4 regions of the Citrobacter sp. LJND-P06 genome follow, and region 1 is predicted to be linked to each of the others. Evidence: predicted binding sites of a transcription regulator. Region 1 holds the regulator's gene; each other region holds the start of a gene.
What was found. Region 1 encodes CRP, which controls carbon source genes, mostly activating them, when cyclic AMP is high. Its sites were predicted from a motif close to ATGTGANNNNNNTCACAT; they were not measured.
Positions count from the first base shown of each region.

Region 1 (4,210 bases):
CGCGGAAATATCTGCATACCTACGATGAAGCAGTACCGTGGAATCAGGTGCCGGGAACCTTCACGCCATGGCAACCCCTGCCCGAACCGACCGACGTCCTGTTCTATGAAGGACTGCACGGTGGCGTAGTGACGCCGCAGCATAACGTGGCGCGCCATGTGGATTTACTGGTTGGCGTAGTACCGATAGTCAACCTGGAGTGGATACAAAAACTGATCCGCGACACCAGCGAGCGTGGACACTCCCGCGAGGCGGTGATGGATTCGGTGGTTCGCTCTATGGATGATTACATCAACTACATCACCCCGCAGTTCTCCCGTACGCATATTAACTTTCAGCGCGTCCCCACGGTGGACACCTCGAATCCCTTCGCGGCAAAAGGCATCCCGTCATTAGACGAGAGCTTTGTCGTTATTCATTTTCGTAATCTGGAAGGGATCGATTTTCCCTGGCTGCTGGCAATGCTTCAGGGCTCGTTTATTTCACATATCAATACATTAGTCGTGCCGGGCGGCAAAATGGGACTGGCAATGGAGTTGATCATGCTGCCGCTGGTTCAGCGACTGATGGAAGGCAAAAAAATCGAGTAAGGTAAGATTTTGCCGGATGGCGGTGTTGCGTTATCCGGCCTACTCCTGTCGTAGGCCCGATAAGCGCAGCGCCATCAGGCAAGGATCATCAGGCAGCAATCACTTCGTATGAATGCGTGATATTCACTGCTTTTTCCAGCATCAACGCCACGGAACAATATTTTTCAGCAGACAGATCGACTGCGCGCGAAACGGCGGCGTCTTTGAGATCATTGCCAGTCACAATGAAATGCAGATTGATATGCGTGAACAGGCGCGGCGCCTCTTCACGACGCTCGGAAGTGAGCTTCACTTCGCAATTGGTCACGTCCTGGCGTCCCTTTTGCAGAATAGACACCACATCGATCGCACTGCACCCACCCGCAGCCATTAACACCATTTCCATCGGACTCGGTGCTTTATCACCGGAGTTACCATCCATCAAAACCTGGTGTCCGGAAGCAGACTCTCCCAGGAAGGTTAGGCCTTCAACCCATTTCACACGCGCTTGCATATTTCGTAACTCCAATGTTTCAATTTTCCTGACAGATTACGCGGACATAACAAATCTCGCAACGGAAGGCGACCTGTATCAAGCTGAAGCGAGACACCAGGAGACACACAGCGAAAGCTATGCTAAAACAGTCAGGATGCTACAGTAATACATTGACGTACTGCATGTATGCAGAGAACATCACATTACAGGCTGCAGTACATTTTTAGCAGCCCCCTTCCCTGGCAGCGGGAAGCATATTTTGGCAACCCCAGAGACAGCGTCGTTTTCTGGCTCTGGAGACAGCTTATAACAGAGGATAACCGCGCATGGTGCTTGGCAAACCGCAAACAGACCCGACTCTCGAATGGTTCTTGTCTCATTGCCACATTCATAAGTACCCGTCGAAGAGCACGCTGATTCACCAGGGTGAAAAAGCAGAAACGTTGTACTACATCGTTAAAGGCTCAGTGGCTGTGCTGATTAAAGACGAAGAAGGGAAAGAGATGATCCTTTCTTATCTGAATCAGGGCGATTTTATTGGCGAATTGGGCCTGTTTGAAGAAGGCCAGGAGCGCAGTGCATGGGTTCGTGCAAAAACGGCCTGTGAAGTCGCTGAAATCTCCTACAAAAAATTTCGCCAATTGATCCAGGTGAACCCGGATATTCTGATGCGCCTGTCTTCCCAGATGGCTCGTCGCCTGCAAGTTACGTCCGAAAAAGTCGGCAACCTTGCCTTCCTCGACGTAACCGGTCGTATCGCTCAGACTCTGCTGAACCTGGCGAAACAACCCGATGCGATGACTCACCCGGACGGCATGCAAATCAAAATCACCCGTCAGGAGATCGGTCAGATCGTTGGCTGTTCTCGCGAAACCGTTGGTCGTATTCTGAAAATGCTGGAAGATCAGAACCTGATCTCCGCGCACGGTAAGACCATCGTCGTCTACGGCACTCGTTAACCCCGTCAAAATGGCGTATTACCCTGTAATACGCCATTTTTGTTGGCACCGATGTGGCGAAGACTGATCTATCACCCTGAAATCAACTACGCACTGCGGCAAACGCTGGTGTTGTGTTTACCTGTGGCGATCGGCCTTATCATCGGCCAGTTGCATCTGGGATTGCTCTTTTCTCTCGTTCCCGCCTGCTGCAACATCGCCGGGCTTGATACCCCCCACAAACGCTTTTTCAAACGCTTAGTCATTGGTGCATCGCTGTTTGCCGGATGCAGCCTGGCAATGCAGCTCCTGCTCGCGCAAGCAATACCGCTGCCGCTGATTCTGACGGGTTTAACGCTGATTCTTGGCGTGACGGCTGAACTCAGCGCCTTACATGCCCGACTCCTGCCGGCTTCGCTGATCGCCGCCATTTTCACACTCAGCCTTGCCGGTAACATGCCCGTGTGGGAGCCGTTGCTGATCTATGCCCTGGGCACCCTGTGGTACGGGCTTTTTAACTGGTTTTGGTTTTGGCTCTGGCGTGAACAACCGCTGCGCGAGTCGCTCAGTTTGTTGTACCGCGAATTGGCCGACTACTGCGAAGCCAAATACAGTCTGCTCACCCAGCATGCGGATCCTGAAAAAGCGCTGCCGCCTTTGTTGGTACGCCAACAGAAAGCGGTGGATCTCATCACCCAGTGTTACCAGCAAATGCACATGCTGTCGGCGCATCACAACAATGAATACAAACGTCTGCTGCGGGCCTTCCAGGAAGCGCTGGACCTACAGGAACATATCTCCGTCAGTCTGCATCAGCCGGAAGAGGTGCAAAAGCTGGTCGAACGCAGCCATGCGGAACAGGTGATTCGCTGGAACGCTCAAACGGTCGCCGCACGTTTACGCATCCTGGCGGATGATATTCTGTATCACCGCCTGCCAACTCGCTTTACCATGGAAAAACAGATTGGTGCGCTGGAGAAAATCGCTAACCAGCATCCCGATAACCCGGTCGGTCAGTTCTGTTACTGGCACTTTAGCCGCATTGCCCGCGTATTGCGGACCCAACGCCCGCTCTACGCCCGCGACCTGATGGCGGATAAACAGCGCCGACTCCCGCTGATCCCGGCGTTAAAAAACTATCTGTCCTTCAAGTCGCCCGCGCTGCGAAATGCCGGGCGTATTAGCGTCATGCTGAGTATCGCCAGTCTGATGGGCAGCGCGTTACATCTGCCGAAACCGTACTGGATCCTGATGACGGTGCTGTTTGTGACGCAAAACGGCTACGGCGCGACGCGGGTTCGCATATTACACCGTTCGGTAGGTACGCTGGTCGGGCTGGTGATTGCGGGCGTGACGCTACACTTCCATATTCCCGAAGGCTTCACGCTAGCGGGCATGCTGGTCATTACACTGGTGAGCTATCTGATCATTCGTAAAAATTACGGTTGGGCAACGGTCGGGTTTACGGTCACTGCGGTGTATACCCTGCAATTGCTGACGTTAAACGGTGAGCAGTACATTGTGCCGCGGTTTATTGATACGGTGATTGGCTGCCTGATCGCGTTTGGCGGAACGGTCTGGCTCTGGCCGCAGTGGCAGAGCGGTCTGTTACGCAAAAACGCCCACGACGCGCTGGAAGCCGATCAAGACGCTATACGCCTGATCCTCAGCGACAATCCACAGGCAACACCGCTTGCGTATCAGCGTATGCGTGTCAATCAGGCGCACAACACGCTGTACAACTCGCTGAATCAGGCCATGCAGGAACCCGGCTTTAACGCGCACTATCTGGCCGATATGAAACTGTGGGTGACGCACAGCCAGTTTATTGTCGAGCACATCAACGCCATGACCACGCTGGCGCGGGAACATACGATGCTGACGCCAGACCTTGCGCAACGCTATCTGGAATCGTGCGAAATTGCGCTCCAGCGCTGCCAGCAGCGTCTGGAGTATGACGGGCCGGGCAGTTCTGGCGATGTGAATATCCTGGAAGCGCCAGAGATGCTCTCCCATGGGTCATTAAGTACCCTGGAACAGCACCTGCAGCGCATACTGGGCCACCTGAAAACCATGCACACCATTTCGTCGGTCGCCTGGCGTCAACGGCCTCACCACGGGATCTGGCTCAGCCGTCAGTTACGGGATATTAAGCGTTAACGACTTTCGCGACGGCCTGAGCGAAACGCTGCATTCCCTCATCGATA
Region 1 covers NZ_CP187317.1:363,679-367,888, reverse strand. Annotated here, with positions in the region: gene ACO7SM_RS01655 (phosphoribulokinase) at 1-590, shown strand, start outside; gene ACO7SM_RS01650 (OsmC family protein) at 679-1,083, opposite strand; gene crp (cAMP-activated global transcriptional regulator CRP) at 1,392-2,024, shown strand; gene ACO7SM_RS01640 (YccS/YhfK family putative transporter) at 2,076-4,163, shown strand; gene argD (bifunctional acetylornithine/succinyldiaminopimelate transaminase) at 4,153-4,210, opposite strand, start outside.

Region 2 (4,210 bases), 1.7 Mb from region 1:
GTTTGATCGCCTTACGTCGATTCGGTCTACGCCTCCCCTGTCAGAGACGCGCTTTTATTCTGTAAACCACTTTATTGGCAATGGTTCTCAACAACGTGAGATCTTCTGAAATTATCTGGCCGGAAAGTACCAAATGCGTTTCTTAACCGCCAATACAATTTACAGATTTGTTAACCAATTCTCTTTTGTAGAAAAAACATGCCAGAATGAAGACATCATATGAGAACGTGATTTTTATAAAAACCCATTGTCATCAATGCATTATCTGGCACCCTATGCCTTTAACCCCCCAGGGCATCAGACAGAGGTTGAAATACACATAAACTTAACAACTGGTCATTATTTAGCACATTCATCTGGCGTGGCGCTGAAATAACTAATAACATTTCGATAATCCTTCATCAAGCCCCTTAGTATGATGTTAATAAAATAACAGCGAGACGCGAGACGTTAAGCCATAAAGATTGAATAAAATCCCGCTAAATCAACAGGAAAACAAATTTGAAAGTCCGCCATGTTGATTCTTTTTTCGCGTTAATTTTCAACGTGAGTGAGCGCTTTTACCAATGGCATGAAGGAAACGGAGTCAATATTGACTCCGTCTATATGAAAGATGGGTTAGCTGAGGAGGCCGGGGAAAATAGCTTTAAGGCCTGTTACGATGAACTCAATACCCAACGCCATCAACAGCAGGCCCATGATACGGGTAATGACGTTAATGCCGGTTTGTCCAAGCAATCGCACCAGCCACGGCGCCATACGGAATAAGCCCCAACAGCACAGCGCAAAAATAGCGATAGCAACGAAAAAACCCACCAGGTGCATAATGCTGTTATATCGTGTACCCCAGACTATCGTCGAACTGATAGCCCCCGGCCCTGCCATTAAAGGCAATGCCAGCGGCACAACACCGATGTTTTCACGTATTGCGGTTTCTGATTTTTCCTGCGTGTTCTGCTTATCTTCGCCCAGTTTCCCGCTGATCATCGACATTGCAATCGTGACAACCAGAATCCCACCCGCGATCCTGAACGAATCAATCGAAATCCCGAAGAGTTGCAAAATGCCGTCACCCAGGAAGAGTGAAGTCCACAAAATAATGGCCACCGACAAGTTGGCGGTCAGGTTTGTCTTGTTACGCGCCGCTGCCGTTTGGTAGCTGGTCATACTGATAAAGACAGGAATAATCCCAACCGGGTTAACCAGCGCAAATAACCCGATGAAAAATTTAAAGTAAACAGGAAAGTCAAATAACGTTTGGATCACGGTTAGCTCCGAAGCGTTAGCCGGATGAAGTTAGTCGTCAAAAATGGTAAAAACCGCGCTGAAGATACGCCTTTTAGCAGCATACTTCACCTCAAATCTGCACTATCTCTCTATATTCTCCACTGTTATTTATATGTATGGATTATGCTAATGTGGATATCATTCACCTCAACAATTCACCAACACAGGGTGTGAATTGCTAAAAGGGCCTGCTGAAAGGTGTCAGCTTTGCGTAATTTTGATCCAGATCACGTAATAACTACTCAGAAGTGAGTAATCTGGCTTCCGCCACCTGGACGTAATGCGCTAGAATCAATTAACGCTAACGCATAAGCTCTTTTAGTAAATCAGAGTAAAATGGACGTTAAGTAACCGTTTGATTTTTAGACTTTTATACAAACTTTCGTCGATCTGTCTATACTCTCGTATCGAGCAGATGATTTACTAAAAAAGTTTAACATTATCAGGAGAGCATTTATGGCTGTTACTAATGTCGCTGAACTTAACGCACTCGTCGAGCGCGTAAAAAAAGCCCAGCGTGAATATGCCAGTTTCACTCAAGAACAGGTTGACAAAATCTTCCGCGCCGCCGCTCTGGCCGCTGCTGATGCTCGAATCCCCCTCGCTAAGATGGCCGTTGCCGAATCCGGCATGGGTATCATTGAAGATAAAGTGATTAAAAACCACTTCGCTTCTGAATACATCTATAACGCCTACAAAGATGAAAAGACCTGTGGTGTGCTGGATGAAGACCACACCTTCGGGACTATCACCATTGCTGAACCGATTGGTATCATCTGTGGTATCGTTCCGACCACTAACCCGACGTCTACGGCTATCTTCAAATCATTGATCAGCCTGAAGACCCGTAACGCTATCATCTTCTCTCCGCACCCGCGTGCTAAAGATGCAACGAACAAAGCTGCCGACATCGTTCTGCAAGCTGCTATCGCTGCAGGGGCACCGAAAGATCTGATCGGCTGGATCGATCAACCTTCCGTAGAACTGTCAAACGCGTTGATGCACCACCCGGACATCAACCTGATCCTTGCTACCGGTGGGCCGGGCATGGTTAAGGCTGCGTACAGTTCTGGTAAACCTGCTATCGGTGTTGGTGCAGGCAACACGCCAGTGGTTATTGACGAAACAGCAGATATCAAACGTGCGGTAGCGTCCGTGCTGATGTCTAAAACGTTCGATAACGGCGTAATCTGTGCTTCTGAACAGTCTGTTGTTGTTGTTGACGCCGTATACGATGCCGTTCGTGAACGTTTCGCCAGCCACGGCGGCTACATGCTGCAAGGTAAAGAGCTGAAAGCCGTTCAGGACATCATCCTGAAAAATGGCGCGCTGAACGCAGCAATTGTTGGTCAGCCGGCGTACAAAATCGCTGAACTGGCTGGCTTCACCGTACCAGAAACGACCAAGATTCTGATCGGCGAAGTGAAAGTGGTTGACGAAAGCGAGCCGTTTGCTCACGAGAAACTGTCACCTACGCTTGCAATGTACCGCGCTAAAGATTTTGAAGACGCCGTACTTAAGGCAGAGAAACTGGTCGCCATGGGCGGTATCGGTCACACCTCTTGCCTGTACACCGACCAGGATAACCAGCAGGATCGTGTCAACTACTTCGGTCAGATGATGAAAACCGCGCGTATCCTGATCAACACCCCGGCTTCTCAGGGTGGTATCGGTGACCTGTACAACTTCAAACTCGCACCTTCCCTGACTCTGGGTTGTGGTTCCTGGGGTGGTAACTCCATCTCTGAAAACGTTGGTCCGAAACACCTGATCAACAAGAAAACCGTTGCTAAGCGAGCTGAAAACATGTTGTGGCACAAACTTCCGAAATCTATCTACTTCCGTCGTGGCTCACTGCCAATCGCACTGGATGAAGTGATTACCGATGGTCACAAACGTGCGCTGATCGTAACTGACCGCTTCCTGTTCAACAACGGTTACGCAGACCAGATTACCTCTGTTCTGAAAGCCGCTGGCGTTGAAACTGAAGTGTTCTTTGAAGTTGAAGCTGACCCGACGCTGAGCGTAGTTCGTAAAGGCGCAGAGCTGGCTAACTCCTTCAAACCAGACGTTATTATCGCTCTGGGTGGTGGTTCCCCGATGGACGCCGCGAAAATCATGTGGGTCATGTACGAGCATCCGGAAACTCACTTCGAAGAACTGGCGCTGCGCTTTATGGATATCCGTAAACGTATCTACAAGTTCCCGAAAATGGGCGTGAAAGCGAAGATGGTTGCTGTCACCACCACATCCGGTACCGGTTCTGAAGTGACCCCGTTTGCGGTGGTTACCGACGACGCTACAGGTCAGAAATATCCGCTGGCTGACTATGCGCTGACGCCGGACATGGCGATTGTTGACGCCAACCTGGTTATGGAAATGCCGAAGTCTCTGTGTGCCTTCGGTGGTCTGGATGCGGTAACTCACGCGCTTGAAGCTTACGTTTCTGTACTGGCTTCTGAGTTCTCTGACGGTCAGGCTCTGCAGGCGCTGAAACTGCTGAAAGATAACCTGCCAGCGTCCTACAATGAAGGGTCTAAAAACCCGGTAGCACGTGAGCGTGTACACAGTGCAGCGACTATCGCCGGTATCGCGTTTGCTAACGCCTTCCTGGGTGTATGTCACTCCATGGCGCATAAACTGGGTTCTCAGTTCCACATTCCTCACGGTCTGGCGAACGCCCTGCTGATCTGTAACGTTATTCGTTACAACGCAAACGACAACCCGACCAAACAGACGGCATTCAGCCAGTACGACCGTCCGCAAGCGCGTCGTCGTTATGCTGAAATCGCCGATCACCTGGGTCTGAGTGCTCCTGGCGACCGTACCGCAGCGAAAATTGAAAAACTGCTGGCATGGCTGGAAAGCCTGAAAGCGGAACTGGGTATTCCTAAGTCCATCCGCGAAGCGGGCGTACAGGAAG
Region 2 covers NZ_CP187317.1:2,101,221-2,105,430, reverse strand. Annotated here, with positions in the region: gene ACO7SM_RS10090 (YchE family NAAT transporter) at 619-1,266, opposite strand; gene adhE (bifunctional acetaldehyde-CoA/alcohol dehydrogenase) at 1,744-4,210, shown strand, end outside.
Region 2: the regulator CRP is predicted to act here: its motif matches at 1,503-1,520, upstream of adhE (bifunctional acetaldehyde-CoA/alcohol dehydrogenase).

Region 3 (4,210 bases), 410 kb from region 1:
AGCGTCCCAGACGGGTATGGTGCAGCATATACCACGCTGCAAGGAAGACGATTCCCATAATCCAGACTGGCGTTGGAACGCCCAGCGGACGACCAATGCCAAACCAGCCGAACAGGTCTGCATTATCCGTAAATCCGGTATTCACCGGGCTACCGTTGGTATACACCATCGTGACACCGCGCAGCAGCAGCATCATCACCAGCGTGGCAATAAACGCCTGAACGCGGCCTTTTGCGACAATCACCCCGGTCACTGCGCCAATGGCGGCACCTAACGCCAGGGCAGCGGCAACCGCCACCAGCGCGTTAACTTCAATTCCGACAATCGACGCCGCAACAGCACCGGTGAGCGCCAACAGAGAACCGACAGATAAATCGATACCCGACGTCAGAATGACCAGCGTCATCCCCACCGCCATAATGGCGTTGACTGAGGTTTGCTGAAGAATGTTGAACAGGTTATTAACGGTAAAAAAGTTAGGACTCATCGTGGAAACAATCGCGATCAGCACCAGCAGGGCTATGAGCGACTTTTGCTCCAGAAGCCATGCTTTGGTGAAATAACGGCGACCAGAAACAGCCTGGGTAGTCATCTTTTTTACTCCTGATTCACGCGATTAAGCTTGCCCACAGCGGCAGCCATTAATACTTCCTGGGTGGCCTGCTCGCGAGTGAATTCACCGCCGAGATGCCCTTCATGCATGACGATGATGCGATCGCTCATGCCTAATACTTCTGGCATCTCAGATGAGACCAGAATGATGCTCAGGCCATCGGCCTTAAACTGGTTAATAAGCTGATAAATCTCTTTTTTAGCGCCCACATCCACGCCACGGGTCGGCTCATCGAGGATCAGCACTTTTGGACGCGTCATTAAACCGCGGGCAATCGCCACCTTCTGCTGGTTTCCTCCGGAGAGTAAGCCAATCGCCTGTTCCATTGACGGCGTTTTCACGTTGAACAGGCGGATGAAATCACTGACCGCCTGTTGTTCATCTTTGTGTTTAAGGCTGCCGCCGGTACGACTGAAGTAACCTAATGCGGTCAACGACATGTTCTCTTTCACCGACATGCCGAGCACTAAGCCGTCACGCTTACGGTCTTCAGAAATGTAGACAATACCGTTCGCCAGGCCATCCTGCGGCGAACGCGCCACCACTTCATGGCCGTCGAGAGTGACATAGCCACTGGTGCGAGGCAGCGCGCCATACAGCACCTTCATCAGTTCGGTACGCCCGGCGCCCATCAAGCCCGAAATCCCCAGGATCTCGCCCTTGCGCAGCGTAAAGGAAACATCATTAACGCCGGGGCCACACAGATTATCCACTTTCAGGCGGATCTCTCCCGGCGCGTTATTCAGGCGCGGGTATTGATCTTCAAGCTTACGACCGACCATCATTTCAATGAGTGAATCTTCGGTCAGCGAGGCCACTTCACGTTCGGCAATAAATTGTCCGTCACGAAAAACGGTTACGTCATCGCAAATGTCGAAGATCTCTTTCATACGATGAGAAATATAGACAATCCCGCGCCCCTGCGACTTTAATTCGCGAATAACGCGGAACAGAGATTCCGTTTCGGTATCGGTAAGCGCATCCGTAGGTTCATCCATAATGATGACTCTGGATTCAAAGCTCAGCACTTTGGCGATTTCCACCATCTGCTGATCGCCAATCGACAGTTCGCCCACCAGCCTGTCGCTTTTAAAGCGCAGATTGAGCTTTGAGAGCAGGACGTCGGCTTCGGCATACATCTTTTTCCAGTCGATTTTGCCAAAGCGATTCACAAACTCACGGCCCAGAAAAATGTTCTCGGCGATGGTGAGTTGCGGGATCAGGTTCAGTTCCTGGTGAATGATGCCGATACCGGCTTCCTGAGAAGATTTAGGGCCGGTAAAGGTGGTCTCTTTTCCCAACCACAACAAAGAACCCGCATCACGTGAGTAGATGCCGGTTAACACTTTCATCATGGTGGATTTGCCCGCGCCGTTCTCGCCCACCAGCGCCATAACGCGGCCTGGATAAACATTCAACGCGGCGCCGGATAGCGCTTTTACGCCTGGGAACGCTTTATCGATCCCTTTGAGTTGCAGTAATGCGTCCATGATGGCCTCAGAACGTGACGCCAGCACAGAGAATAATATTCGCATACGGAGAACACTCTCCGCTGCGAATGACCGCCTGACTGTCTGCGGTTTGTTTTTTGAATTGTTCGTGCGTGGTGTAACGAATTTCTATGGTGTTTCCCTGGTGTTGTTGCAGTTGCTCAATGTGTTTGAGCAACGTTTCGTGGAGCTGCGGATTATGTTGTTTGATTTCCGTCGCGAGAATGGCCGACTCGACCTGCATTTCACGGGTGACGACATCCAGTACCTGCATAAATGAAGGCACCCCCTGGGTTAATGCCATATCAATACGCGATGTGCTGCCCGGAATGGGTAAACCCGCATCACACACCACCAGCGTATCGGTATGCCCCAATCGGGAAATCACCGATGAAATTTCAGAATTGAGTACCGTGCCTTTCTTCATTTTCTTACTCCACTAGCGAAACGTTTCGCTGACGATAAGTTTAGTCGCAATAATGCGCAGATAACCACCCTGAGGTTATTGAAATGTGATCGGCATCGAAACGTTTCGCAAACCGCGTCATGGTGAAGAATAAAATCTGAGAAGGGATATACAAAACGCCCCCTTTCATCATGAAAGAGGGCGTTGTTCGGTTTAAATCTCGACCTGGGTACCCAGTTCAATAACCCGGTTAGGCGGGATCTCAAACTGATCCGGCGCACGCAGCGCATTACGCTGCAACAGCAGATACAGTTTGCCGCGCAAACGGAGATACCACGGGCGTTTTCCAACGATTAACGATTCGTGTGACATAAAGAAAGAGGTTTCCATCATTCGACAGCTTAACCCTTCCAGACCGCAGCGATGGAAAACTTCCTCAACGTTCGGCGTTTCGCGCCAGCCGTAACTGGCCACCACGCGCCAGAAGGTGGGTGACAGTTGCTCAATCTGCACACGACGCACGTTGTGTACGTAAGGCGCATCTTCCGTGCGCAACGTCAGCAGAATAACCCGCTCATGCAGCACCTTGTTATGCTTGAGGTTATGCATCAAGGCAAACGGGATAACGTTCAGTGCGCGCGACATATACACCGCGGTGCCCGGCACACGAACCGGCGGTGATTTCTCCAGTGAGGCGATCATCGCTTCCAGAGAGTTGCCGTGCTCATGCATGCGCCGCAGCAGACGGAAGCGCTCGCTTTTCCAGGTCGTCATAATAGTAAACATCACCAGACCCAGACTTAATGGCAACCAACCGCCTGAAAGCAGTTTATCGAGGTTTGCCGAGAACAGCGGAACGTCAATGCACAGGAACGCCACCAGGATCAGCGCGACGAAGTACTTATTCCAGTGCCAGTTTTTACGCGCGACGGTGGTAGAAAGGATTGACGTCAATACCATTGTTCCCGTCACCGCAATACCGTACGCCGCCGCCAGATTGCTGGAGTGCTCGAAGCTGATAATCACAATCACCACAGCGACGTAGAGCATCCAGTTTACAAAGGGAATGTAGATCTGACCCGACTCCATCTCTGAAGTATGGATAATGCGCATTGGCGACAAATAGCCAAGGCGTACAGCCTGACGCGTCAGTGAGAAAACGCCAGAGATGACGGCCTGTGAAGCGATAACCGTCGCCAGGGCGGCGAGAATCAGCAGCGGAATCAACGCCCAATCCGGCGCCAACAGGAAGAACGGGTTTTTGATGGCTTCCGGGTGTTTGAGCAATAACGCCCCCTGACCGAAATAGTTCAGCACCAGCGAAGGCAATACCACAGAGAACCATGCCAGGCGGATAGGGAGCTTACCAAAATGGCCCATATCGGCGTACAGCGCTTCGACACCGGTAATAGACAGCACCACAGCGCCTAATGCGATAAAGGATAAGGTTTTAAATTCCAGAAAGAAATGCACAGCCCACAGCGGGTTTAAAGCTTGTAACACTTCTGGATTGGCGATAATGCTGCGCAAACCCAGCCCGGCAAGCACCAGGAACCAAATCAGCATGATTGGTGCAAACAGCTTACCCACCATCCCGGTACCATGCTTCTGAATCATAAACAGCAGGGTGAGGACGATAATAGAAAGCGGGACAATCCAGGTATCGAGCTGCGGCGCAATGATTTCCAAACCTTCAATCGC
Region 3 covers NZ_CP187317.1:4,621,207-4,625,416, forward strand. Annotated here, with positions in the region: gene rbsC (ribose ABC transporter permease) at 1-592, opposite strand, end outside; gene rbsA (ribose ABC transporter ATP-binding protein RbsA) at 598-2,103, opposite strand; gene rbsD (D-ribose pyranase) at 2,111-2,530, opposite strand; gene kup (low affinity potassium transporter Kup) at 2,723-4,210, opposite strand, start outside.
Region 3: the regulator CRP is predicted to act here: its motif matches at 2,614-2,631, upstream of rbsD (D-ribose pyranase).

Region 4 (4,210 bases), 1.6 Mb from region 1:
CGCCGTGGATGCGCTGAAAGCCGGACGCGAACCGTCACTGGAAGACCTCACCAGCCAACAAACGGAAGTCGAACTGCGTATGCCGTCGCTGTTGCCGGATGATTTTATCCCTGATGTGAACACCCGTCTCTCGTTCTACAAGCGTATCGCCAGTGCGAAAAGCGAAAACGAACTGGAAGAGATAAAAGTCGAACTGATCGACCGCTTTGGTCTGTTGCCTGATCCCGCCCGCACGCTGCTGGAGATTGCCCGTCTGCGCCAGCAGGCGCAAAAACTCGGCATTAAAAAGCTGGAAGGCAACGAGAAAGGCGGCATCATCGAGTTCGCCGAGAAAAACCACGTCAATCCGGTCTGGCTTATCGGTCTGTTGCAGAAACAGCCGCAGCACTTCCGTCTGGACGGGCCAACCCGCCTGAAGTTTATTCAGGAACTGGGTGAACGTAAAACCCGCATCGAATGGGTTCGTCAGTTCATGCGGCAACTGGAAGAAAACGCCGTCGCGTAATCACTGTGCCGGGTGACGTCACTGTTCACCCGGCGCAGTATTTACAAACTCTTTGCATTTCCCTGCACTTCCCGACATAGCCAGCCGTCATAATCCTCGTTTACTTTATCGCAACAATAACCCTGTGATTTACATGGATTTATAGTGATGAGATTACACATGCGCTTTTCTCGCTGGCTGGCATTTTGTGCCCTCGCCGCGACCGTGGCGGTTGCGCTGCCTGCCAAAGCGAACACCTGGCCACTGCCTCCGGCGGGCAGCAAACTGGTGGGCGAAAACAAATATCACGTCGTTGAAAACAACGGCGGTTCGCTGGAGTCGATCGCCAAGAAATACAATGTCGGTTTTCTGGCGCTGTTACAGGCAAACCCGGGCGTTGATCCTTACGTTCCGCGCGCGGGCAGCGTACTGACTATCCCGTTGCAAACCCTCCTGCCAGATGCACCGCGCGAAGGGATCGTTATCAACCTGGCAGAGTTACGTCTGTACTATTACCCGCCGGGGAAAAATGCGGTAACCGTCTACCCGATTGGCATCGGTCAGTTAGGCGGCGATACGCTGACGCCAACGATGGTGACAACCATCTCTGACAAACGCGCCAATCCGACCTGGACCCCAACGGCAAATATTCGCGCGCGTTACAAAGCGCAAGGGGTTGACCTCCCTGCCGTGGTTCCGGCCGGGCCGGATAATCCTATGGGGCATCATGCGATTCGCTTAGCTGCCTACGGCGGTGTCTATCTGCTGCATGGTACTAATGCCGACTTTGGTATAGGTATGCGCGTTAGCTCAGGGTGTATTCGCTTACGTGACGGTGATATTGAGACATTGTTCCGCCAGGTCACGCCGGGGACAAAAGTAAATATCATCAATACGCCAATCAAAGCCTCTGTAGAACCGGGAGGTGTGCGTCTGGTGGAAGTGCATCAGCCGTTGTCGAAGAATCTGAACGATGACCCGCAGGTATTGCCCATTAACCTGAACAGCGCCATGCAGGCGTTTAAAGCCTCAGCGCAAACCGATGCGGCGGTCATGGAACATGTTATGGAAGTGCGTTCCGGTATGCCGGTGGATGTCACCCGTCATCAGGGCGACGCACCGCAGGCGATGTAGAGACTCAGCCTATAAAAAAACCCGCAAATATCGCGGGTTTTTTTATGGCAATTAAACAGGCATTTATGAGGGAGTCATGCTTATTTGTAAATAACCGCCGTCCCGTGAAGGGTGTTAGGGCCGGTGACTGACGTAATACGGAAGGATTTCGCGCCCATCTCATCCGCTTTCTGCGCCAGTTGATCTTCCAGAGAACCCAGATTGGTTCCAGCATTCGCAGATATAGTGCCCACTTTTTGTTGACCGGCAGGTGTAGCCTGAACTTCAACGGCCGCGAAGCTGGCAAATGAAAGTGAACTCAGAACAGCAGCAGCGATAAGGGTTTTTACGTTTTTCATGATAGTGACCTGTAGCAGATGAATGATGTCGTTAGCATTAACTTAACGATCGATAGGTAAATGATAGATGTGATCCAGGTCACACGTCAATGTATTTTTGTAATGGTCGTTACTTTAATTATAAATGCCTTATTTTTCAGAGCCGTAAGATTAATTTATTTTTATCCTGAATACGCTGGTGACTGAGCGGGTTTATTTTTATAATGGTTGTTCAATAAACCCGACCTGGTACAACGGCACCATGACAACTACCCCGACAAGTTGTGCAAAAAAAAGCCGTGGCCGACCAAAAGTGTTCGACAGGGAAGCCGCGCTTGATAAGGCCATGACACTCTTCTGGCAACATGGCTATGAAGCGACATCGCTCTCCGACCTCGTAGAAGCAACTGGGGCGAAAGCGCCAACGCTGTATGCGGAATTTACTAATAAAGAAGGGTTATTTCGCGCCGTGCTGGATAGGTACATTAGCCGTTTTGCGGCAAAGCACGAGGCGCAGCTTTTCTGCGAAGAAAAAAGTGTTGAATCGGCGCTCGAGGATTATTTCACTGCCGTTGCGACCTGCTTTACCAGTAAAGAGACTCCCGCCGGATGCTTTATGATTAATACTTCCGCGACGCTGGCAGCCTCTTCTCGTGATATTGCGCATACGGTCAAATCACGCCATGCGATGCAGGAACAGACACTGACCCAATTTCTGCGTCAGCGACAAGAGCGCGGCGAAATTCCAGCGCACTGCAACCCGCAGAGTTTGGCAGAATATCTGAACTGTATATTGCAGGGGATGTCGATAAGCGCCCGCGAAGGCGCCACCTTCGAAAAGCTGATGTTGATAACCCACACCACGCTAAAACTGTGGCCTGAGCTGCTCAAATAGTCTGTCGGGCCTGGGCCACTCGCCCATTCCTGATGGTTATCGCAAACATAAAAAAGCCCCTCAGCCTGAGCGAATGAGGGGCAAGTGTGCAGAGTACAGCTATTTTTACGCTTTGTTAGTCAAAATGAGCTGGCCGTTGTTATCCAGAGGGATCTGCGCACCAGGATCTTTATCCATGCGAATTTTGCCCTGCTGATCGCCAATTTTGTAAGTGACATCATAACCCAGCATTTTTTCAGACTTGTCATACACCGTTTTGCAACGCTGCTGGGTTGAGGTGTAGGTGTCATTGTTCTGCATTGAGCCCTGGATCTGGTTGCCGGCATAACCGCCTCCCAGCGCACCCACGACTGTGGCCACATCTTTACCGCGACCACCGCCAAACTGGTGACCAATAACCCCCCCGGCAACCGCGCCGAGTACGGAACCGGCGATACGGTTTTCATCCTGTACGGGTTTACGGTGCGTGACCGTAACGTTATGGCACTCCTGACGCGGAGTTTTAACCGTTTCCTTAATCGGTGTTGCAGAAACAACCTGCGCATACTGCGGGCCACGGTCTAAGACATTAAGACCAGCGACAGCCGCGACGCCCAGCGCAGCCGCTACGCCAATCCCGATACCCGCCAACATTGATTTATTCACGGGAACTCCTCCTTTTTTGCTATTAGTAACAATTTTGCAACGGATGAGGGAGTAAGCAAATCAGACAACGGATGAAAAGTAGGGGTTTGAGCGGGGAAACAGGATGATTCGGAGTACTCCGAAGCGCATAACGGCGACTGGCGGGGAAGATTCTGTAAAAAACTCACCGGCACGAATAGCCGGTGAGTAAAGAGCTCATTAATGCAGTTTCAGACGTGGGCGAATCACACGGTTAATGCTGCCAACCAGCATCATCAACCCGGTTTTGAAGTAACCATGCAACGCAATCTGGTGCATACGATACAGCGAAATATAGACGAAGCGGGCGATGCGCCCTTCTATCATCATGGATCCGCGCGTCAGGTTCCCCATCAGACTTCCCACGGTAGAGAAGTTAGAGAGAGACACCAGAGAGCCGTGGTCTTTGTACTGATACGCCTTCAGCGGTTTACCGTTCAGCTGCGCCAGGATATTGTTCATCGCGCAGGTTGCCATCTGGTGTGCCGCCTGAGCGCGTGGCGGTACAAAGCCCCCTTCCGGACGCGCGCAGGATGCACAGTCGCCAATGGCGTACACGTCAGGGTCGCGGGAGGTTTGTAAGGTCGGTTCCACCACCAGTTGATTGATACGGTTGGTTTCCAGACCGCCAATATCTTTCATAAAGTCTGGCGCTTTAATACCAGCCGCCCACACCATCAGATCGGCTTCGATGTATTCGCCATCTTTAGTATGAAG
Region 4 covers NZ_CP187317.1:2,005,873-2,010,082, reverse strand. Annotated here, with positions in the region: gene mfd (transcription-repair coupling factor) at 1-505, shown strand, start outside; gene ldtC (L,D-transpeptidase LdtC) at 653-1,618, shown strand; gene bhsA (multiple stress resistance protein BhsA) at 1,699-1,956, opposite strand; gene comR (TetR family copper-responsive transcriptional repressor ComR) at 2,198-2,830, shown strand; gene ACO7SM_RS09640 (glycine zipper 2TM domain-containing protein) at 2,936-3,475, opposite strand; gene ndh (NADH-quinone dehydrogenase) at 3,674-4,210, opposite strand, start outside.
Region 4: the regulator CRP is predicted to act here: its motif matches at 2,024-2,041, upstream of bhsA (multiple stress resistance protein BhsA).